2 regions of the Bartonella sp. ML70XJBT genome follow, and region 2 is predicted to be linked to the other one. Evidence: predicted binding sites of a transcription regulator. Region 2 holds the regulator's gene; the other holds the start of a gene.

Region 1 (4,439 bases), on a different contig from region 2:
GATTGTTTTGAGTAAAGGTCAAGGTCAAAACCTTGTGAGACATTGCGTTTTGTTCTGATAGATGTTGCTTCTATTGAGCATTCCCATCATTACTCTTCATAAAAAGGGCAAACTGGTTTCATCATATACTTGGATTGATTCTAAAACTGGGATTGATTCTAAAACTGGGATTGATTCTAAAACTAGGATTGATTCTAAAATGTTGTGGACCATCCCTTAGCTCTTCTCGACGGTTTATTAGAGGCATTTTAAGTCTTTTCTTACGATAATTTTATGTCATACATGCATCTCGATTATGAGGTGCAAGAAACATGGTTTGGGTTGATTTAATATAAATGGCTTTAAAATGAGAAAATCTTACGGGTATTTAGGACGCGCATTCAAGTTGAATAATGAGATATTATCATTATAAATCAATATACTATATATTTTCATCAGAGCTAAAATGGAGATGAAAACCTAAAGTAAACACTGTGAACAACGTTCATCGGGGTGACACACCCCGATGACTTTGAGGGATAAGGTTGAAGAAGTTTTCCTGTTCTTTATTGGCTTCTTTATTGAGGAGCGATCATCTTTTTTAAGATCAACCAGCCGGTCATAATCTTCTCCTAAAAACGCTTAGCTTTGAGGGTTTGAGTGCGCAAAGTTGTATCATTTTTATGCGCTGCTTTGGCAATTCTAGCGGCTTTTTCATAGCCAATTTCTAAAGCAAGAGTTTCTTTGGATTAAGAGCTAAAATGGAGATGAGAGCCTAAAATAAACAGAGCCTAGAATAAACACTGTGAGCAACGCTCATCGGGGTGACACACCCCGATGACTTTGAGGGATAAGGTTTAAGAAAATTTCCTGTTCTTTATTGGTTTCTTTATTGAGGAGCGATCATCTTTTTGGGATCAACCAGCCGGTCATAATCTTCTCCAGAAACGCCTGCTTTGAGGGCTTCAGTGCGCAAAGTTGTATCATTTTTATGCGCTGCTTTGGCAATTTCAGCGGCTTTTTCATAGCCAATTTCTGGAGCAAGAGCTGTGACTAACATCAGTGAGCGCTCCATGAGGGCGTGAATATGAACGCGATTAGCGCGTAATCCTTGAATGCAATGCATATCAAAAGAACGCATGCAATCTCCAAGAAGGGTTATCGATTGTAAAACGTTATAGCCAATAACAGGTTTATAGACGTTAAGTTCAAAATGCCCTTGACTAGCGGCAAAGGTTACACTGGTATGATTGCCAAAAACTTGGGTTGCAACCATGGTCATGGCTTCACACTGGGTGGGGTTAACTTTGCCAGGCATAATAGAGGAACCGGGTTCATTTTCAGGTAAGTTGAGTTCGCCTAAGCCGGAACGGGGACCAGAACCTAAAAACCGAATGTCATTGGCAATTTTAAAGAGATCCGCGGCTAAGGCATTCAAGCTGCCATGGAAATGCGCAAGAGCACCATGATGCGCAAGCGCTTCAAATTTATTGTGTGCCGTCTTAAAGGGTATTCCTGTGAGGGTGCTGATTGTTTGTGCAAAGGCAACGTCAAAGCCTTTCGGGGCGTTGAGCCCTGTTCCCACAGCTGTTCCGCCTTGAGCAAGCATTTGAACATCAGCAAGGGCTGTTTCAATACGATGAAGATTGGCTTCCAGCGCGACCCGATAACCTGAAAATTCTTGTGCAAGCGTTAAGGGGGTGGCATCTTGTGTATGGGTGCGTCCAATTTTGATGATGTCAGCAAATTCTTCTTCTTTTTTCTTGAAAGTGGTAATGAGCGCTTCAAGAATAGGGAAAAGATGTTGGCGTGTTTGCAGCGTGGTAGCAATGTGAAGTGCCGTGGGAAAGGAATCGTTGGAGGATTGACTCATATTGACATGGTCATTGGGATGAACGGGCTTTTTGCTTCCCAGTTTTCCCCCCAAAAGCATGCTGGCATGGTTGGCGATCACTTCATTGACATTCATATTGCTTTGTGTCCCTGAGCCTGTTTGCCAAACAGAAAGGGGAAAATGCTCATCAAAAGCACCAGAGAGAACTTCATCAGCCGCTGTGACAATCGCTTTGCCGATCTTGGGAGAAAGTTTGCCTTTGTCCATATTGACAAGGGCGGCTGCTTTTTTCACAAGGCTTAGGGCGTAAATGATGGTAAGAGGCTGCTTTTCACTGCCAATATTAAAATTATGCAGAGAACGTTCAGTTTGTGCTCCCCAATAACGATCTTGGCGTACCGAAATCGTTCCAAAGCTATCCGTTTCCTGACGTGTTTCAACCATGATATAAGATCCTTTATTTGTTTACGGGTTCTTAAAAAAGCTAGATAACGCCAAATAGCAAGAAGAAGCAAGACGTGGAAGTTTTATTTATAGAGAAATTATTTTATGACTATCCTTGACATTGAGAAAGGCCGATTTTATATCTTGGATAGTGTTAGCACTCACACTTAGAGAGTGCTAGCAAGAACTTTCTAAGATTAATGCAATTATGTTCAGTTTTAAGGATTTAAAACATGGCTAATATACAATTCCGCCCACTTCACGATCGTGTCGTTGTTCGTCGGGTTGAATCTGAAAATAAAACCGCTGGTGGGATTATCATTCCTGATACAGCAAAAGAAAAACCACAAGAAGGCGAAGTGATCGCTGTTGGCAATGGCGCTTTGGATGATAACGGAAAGCGCGTGCCTTTAGAAGTCAAAACAGGGGACCGTATTTTGTTTGGAAAATGGTCTGGAACTGAAGTCAAGATTAATGGGGAAGACCTTTTAATCATGAAAGAATCTGACATTATGGGAATTATGGGCTAATTGAGAGCCCCTCAATTTTTCATTGTGTACTATTTTGAAAAAACTCCAAGGAGAAATTAAATGGCTGCTAAAGAAGTCAAATTTGGCCGTGAAGCGCGTGAGCGTTTGTTGCGCGGTGTCGACATCCTTGCTAATGCGGTTAAGGTGACACTCGGCCCTAAAGGGCGCAATGTGGTGATTGATAAATCATTTGGTGCTCCGCGCATCACAAAAGACGGTGTGTCCGTTGCAAAGGAAATCGAACTGGAAGACAAGTTCGAAAATATGGGTGCGCAAATGTTGCGCGAGGTTGCTTCTAAAACCAATGATATTGCTGGGGATGGAACAACAACGGCGACGGTGTTGGGACAAGCGATTGTGCAAGAAGGCGTTAAGGCTGTTGCTGCAGGCATGAACCCTATGGATCTTAAACGCGGGATTGATGCGGCTGTGGATGAAGTGGTGGCTAATCTTTTCAAAAAAGCCAAAAAGATCCAAACTTCAGCAGAAATTGCACAAGTTGGAACCATTTCTGCCAATGGTGCTGAAGAAATTGGTAAAATGATTGCTAACGCCATGGAAAAAGTCGGCAATGAAGGCGTCATTACCGTGGAAGAAGCTAAAACTGCTGAAACGGAATTGGAAGTTGTGGAAGGAATGCAGTTTGATCGTGGCTATCTTTCCCCTTACTTTGTTACCAATGCTGAGAAAATGGTTGCGGATCTTGATGATCCTTACATTCTCATTCACGAAAAGAAACTATCTAACTTGCAATCCTTACTCCCAGTTTTAGAAGCGGTTGTGCAGTCTGGAAAACCCCTTCTTATCATCGCTGAAGATGTGGAAGGTGAAGCTTTGGCAACGCTCGTGGTTAACAAGTTGCGTGGTGGTTTGAAAATTGCTGCTGTAAAAGCGCCTGGCTTTGGTGATCGCCGTAAAGCAATGTTAGAGGATATCGCTATCTTGACATCTGGACAGGTGATTTCTGAAGATGTGGGCATTAAGCTTGAAAATGTCACTTTGGATATGCTTGGACGTGCAAAGAAAGTGAATATTTCTAAAGAAAACACCACCATTATTGATGGTGCTGGACAAAAGTCTGAAATTACTGCTCGCGTCAATCAAATCAAGGCTCAGATTGAAGAAACAACTTCTGACTATGACCGTGAGAAATTGCAAGAAAGATTGGCTAAACTCGCTGGTGGTGTTGCTGTTATCCGTGTGGGTGGTGCAACAGAAGTTGAAGTGAAAGAAAAGAAAGACCGTGTGGATGATGCGTTGAATGCAACACGGGCGGCTGTGGAAGAAGGTATTGTTGCTGGTGGTGGTACCGCATTGTTGCGTGCAGCAAATGCATTGACCGTTAAAGGAAGCAATCCTGACCAAGAAGCTGGTATTCATATCGTTCGTCGTGCTCTTCAAGCACCTGCGCGTCAAATCGCAACCAATGCCGGTGAAGAAGCGGCTATTATCGTTGGCAAAGTGCTGGAAAATAATGCTGATACATTTGGTTACAATACTGCAACCGGTGAATTTGGTGATTTGATTGCTTTGGGAATTGTTGATCCTGTGAAGGTGGTCCGTTCTGCTCTCCAGAATGCAGCTTCAATTGCAAGTCTTCTTATTACAACAGAAGCAATGGTTGCTGAAATGCCAAAGAAAGAAACTCCAAT
Region 2 (4,439 bases):
TCTGTTATTGCACTTTTTATCTTTTATTGCACTTGGGATAGCATCTTTTCATTATAAGGAGATAACATTATGGACCGTTTATTTAGTGCCCTTCAGATTCCTCAACAAACAACACAACAACTTGTATCGTTGCAAAATGGCTTACCAAATGCACAGTGGATTAATCCGCAGAATTTTCACATCACTTTGTCTTTTTTCGGTGAAGTTGAAAGTGATACAGAAGATGCACTTAGGCATGCCTTTGACATAATAAAGCTCCCTCCTTTTATGCTACAAATGAAGGGTTTTGACGTTTTTGGTTCAGAAAACGCTCCACATTTTCTTGTTGTCCGCATTGAATCTTGTGAAGCTCTCAATCTTTTACACGAAAAGATGCAATGTATTCGTAGCCACTTGAGGCTAGAACCTGATAAAAAAGAATTTACACCGCATATTACTATTGCGCGACTGCTCGATATTAAACCTGAAGATCTTCCTCCTTATCTGTCCTCTCGGAGTGATTTTTCATTTCCTCCCTTTGATGTTGATCATTTTGTTTTATTTTCATCGCCAGCTCCCTCAAGCGATGCTCCATATATTGTAAAAGGAAGTTGGTCACTTCAAAGATAAAAGGGTGTTTGTAACACCCTTTAAAACTCTTTGAGGAAAGACCCCATATACGCGAAATCACAGGAAATGCTGAATTTTACGCTGGAGACTTGTTATTAATATGTTTTAAGCCGAATCAGTTTCAACAGAAGCTTCTTTTGTTCTTCCTTTGGCCACACCCACTATCGCTGGACGTAAAACCCTTTCTCCAATAATATAACCAGCCTGAACCACTTGTTGAACAGTGTTATCGGGAACATCGGCATTAGGAATTTCAAACATCGCTTGATGAAAATGAGGATCAAATTTTTGTCCCTCTGGATGAATTTTCTGTACACCATGACGCTCTAATGCTGCCATCATGGCACGTTCAGTCATTTCAACACCTTCTGCCAATGATTTTAAACCAGCATCACTTTCTCGTGCACCTTCTGGAATCGCTTCCAAAGCACGATTGAGATTGTCAGAAACAGATAACATATCCCGTGCAAAATTAGCAATAGAATAAGCCCTTGCATCCGCTACATCACGCGCAGTACGGCGTCGAAGATTTTCCATATCTGCTGCAAGACGTAAAAGCTGATCTTTCAAATCTTTGTTTTCATCCTGCAAAGCCGCTAAAGGATCAACCTCATTACTTTCTTCTTCAACCTCTCCATGTGCTTCTGTTTTATGTGTTTTTAAAAATTCATCCGCTGCTTGTTTAAGTGTATTACGATCAGCTGGTTTTTTTAAATCGCAATTTTCAAATGAAGCGTCAGTAAATTTGTTTTTTTCATCAGACATAAAAATTCTATTCCTTCATAAGATTTGTTATTCTCGATATCGAAATTTTACAGACAAAAATCAAGGGGTATAGATGTATATAATACAATGAGCTTTTATAGTACAAATACTTAACCGTATCATTTTAACGCAATAACTGTGACATAAGTTGAGCTGTATAATCAACCATAGGCACAATCCTTGCATAATTAAGCCGTGTAGGACCAATAACGCCTAAAGCACCAATGACTCTTTGTTGTGAATCACGATAAGGTGCTACGACTAAAGAAGAACCAGAAAGTGAAAATAACTTATTTTCCGAACCAATAAAAATTCGAACCCCTGACCCTTCATCCGTTAAATCGAGAAGCTGGGCCATACTTTCACGTGTTTCAAGATCATCAAATAAATGGCGTAACCGTTCTAAATCTTCTTCTGCTTTCACATCTTCAAGCAAATTACTGCGTCCACGAACAATGAGGTGCATTTTATGATCAGCACCTTCTCCTCCCCAAAGAGCTAATCCCGTTTCAACAAGATGATGTGATAAATCATCAAGTGCAGCCCGTGTTTGTGCACATAGACACGCAATTTCCCCTTTAGCTTCACTCAATGTACGCCCTTGAATATGGGCGTTTAGAAAATTCGTCGCTTCTGTCAATTGTGCATGGGTAACCCCTTCTGGCAAATGAACAATACGATTTTCAACCTCACCTTGTTGAGTCACTAAAACGGCAAGAGCGTGCTCCCTATCAAGGCGCACAAATTCAATATGTTTCAATGTTCCTTCTTGTTTTGTTGCGAGAACAAGCCCTGCCCCACGGGAGAGGTCTGAAAGAACTCGGCTTGCTTGAACAAGAAAATTTTCAACCGATTGTGCATGACCTGCCTCTTTGACTTGCATTTCAATATTTTCTCGCTCTTCGTTTGGCAAATCACCGGCTTCCATAAATGCATCAACAAAAAAGCGTAAACCCGATTGGGTTGGCATTCGCCCTGCTGAAACATGCGGTGCATAAATCAAACCGAGATGTTCAAGATCACTCATCACATTGCGAATCGTCGCAGGTGATAATGTCTGTTGCAAAAGTCGCGAAAGATTGCGTGACCCTACAGGTTCACCATCATTAAGATAGGCTTCAACAATATGGCGAAAAATATCACGCGAACGCTCATCAAGATATTTTAGTTCATTATCAATAGATTTGTGCTTCATCACAATTGTTTCACTACTAAAAAACACTCTTCTCTTATATAAGTTTTGCCAATGTTTGGTCAAATAATCTAAAGTAGTATAAAAATATATTATCTTATTGAGCCATAAAACACCACATTTTATAATAATGATATAAACGTATAAATTATGTATGAGGTGTTTTTATTAGAGCGTGTCATTGGATATTTAAGATAGGAATTGGTCTCTTTAGGAGCTTGTTTATTTATAAACCACCGAGAGTATAAAATTAGATTTTTATCATAAGAAAGCTTTCATAAAAAATCGTCTCTCATGTCTTTTTAATCGTTGTCTTCACAAAATACGAAAAATTTTATTTGAATAAAATATCATAAAACGTGTAAAATAACCCTATCATATAAAATCAAGCAGAATATGTGTGTATATGAGCATTTAAGCTGGTTCCTAGCGCAAAAATAGTTCCCCTTTCATTTTTGGAGAAATCTATATGAGAAGTATAGCAGATAAAAGAGTTGTCATTGCGACACATAACACCGGCAAATTACATGAGATCACCACCTTGATTGCACCTTTCGGTTTAATAATACAATCAGCAAAAGAGCTTGGCTTGCCAGAGCCGGAAGAAACAGGAACAACATTTGAAGAAAATGCTTACATTAAAGCTTTTGCAGCAGCAAAAAAAACAGGACTTCCTGCTCTCTCTGATGATTCAGGCTTAGAAGTTGATGCATTGGATGGTGCACCGGGCGTTTATACAGCTGACTGGGCGATTCAAGCCGATGGTACACGTGATTTTCCAAAAGCGATGCAAAAAATAGAAGATGAGCTTCAAAAAGTCGGAGCGCGAGAAAAAAGCCAACGAAAATGCCGTTTTGTATCCGTCATTTGTATCGCGTGGCCTGACACTCATGCAGATTATTTCCGCGGATACGTTGAAGGAACATTCATTTGGCCTCCACGGGGAAATAAAGGCTTTGGCTTTGATCCTATTTTTTTACCAGATGGATATGAAAATACCTTTGGAGAAATGTCAACAGAGCAAAAACACGGCTGGCAATACAATGATATTCCCCCTCTTTCACATCGCGCACGGGCTTTTAAACTTTTGACAGAAAACCTTTTGGCATTCTCATGAATGAACCTTTTGGCATTTACATTCATTGGCCCTTTTGTGCTGCTAAATGTCCCTATTGTGACTTTAATTCACATGTTCGTATCCATGGTGTTGATCAGCCGCGTTTTGTCACCGCCTTTGAGCGCGAAATAGAAACGCAATATCATAAAATAGGTCCACGCCATATTACGAGTATTTTTATTGGTGGGGGAACCCCCTCTCTTATGGAGCCGCAAACTGTTGATGCCCTTTTGCAAGCACTTGCAAGAAAGTGGATACTTGATGATAAAGTTGAAATTACGTTGGAAGCTAATCCATCCAGTGTGGAAGCAGAACGTTTTCGCGGATACCGCGCTGCAGGTGTTAATCGGTTATCTTTAGGAATACAAGCACTCAATAATAAAGCATTGCGCAAACTTGGCCGACTCCATAATGTAGAGCAAGCTCTTTATGCTATTGATTTAGCAAGGAAAATTTTTCCACGCTTATCCTTTGATCTTATTTATGCTCGTCCCGAACAAACCCTTGAACAATGGAAATCTGAACTTGTACAAGCCATTGACTTGGCAGCAGACCATCTTTCTCTTTATCAATTGACAATCGAAGAAGGAACCGCCTTTAAACGACTTCATGATGCAGGAAGGCTTATCCTTCCTCCATCAGAGCTCGCAGCAGATCTGTATCATCTTACCCAAGAAATAACAGCTCTGTATGGACTTCCCGCCTATGAAATCTCAAACCATGCCATGCCTGGTGCTGAATCAGCACACAACCTTC

Evidence for each region. Region 2 encodes HrcA, which represses chaperone genes, less so after heat shock. Its sites were predicted from a motif close to GTTAGCACTCNCNNNNNGNGAGTGCTAAC; they were not measured.
Region 1: the regulator HrcA is predicted to act here: its motif matches at 2,411-2,439, upstream of groES (co-chaperone GroES).

What each region holds. Positions count from the first base shown of each region.
Region 1 is NZ_JAQISX010000012.1:42,015-46,453, reverse strand. Features, by position in the region: gene PVV65_RS05905 (hypothetical protein) at 612-680, opposite strand; gene fumC (class II fumarate hydratase) at 869-2,257, opposite strand; gene groES (co-chaperone GroES) at 2,491-2,787, shown strand; gene groL (chaperonin GroEL) at 2,848-4,439, shown strand, end outside.
Region 2 is NZ_JAQISX010000001.1:119,697-124,135, reverse strand. Features, by position in the region: gene thpR (RNA 2',3'-cyclic phosphodiesterase) at 70-609, shown strand; gene grpE (nucleotide exchange factor GrpE) at 715-1,374, opposite strand; gene hrcA (heat-inducible transcriptional repressor HrcA) at 1,499-2,569, opposite strand; gene rdgB (RdgB/HAM1 family non-canonical purine NTP pyrophosphatase) at 3,036-3,683, shown strand; gene hemW (radical SAM family heme chaperone HemW) at 3,680-4,439, shown strand, end outside.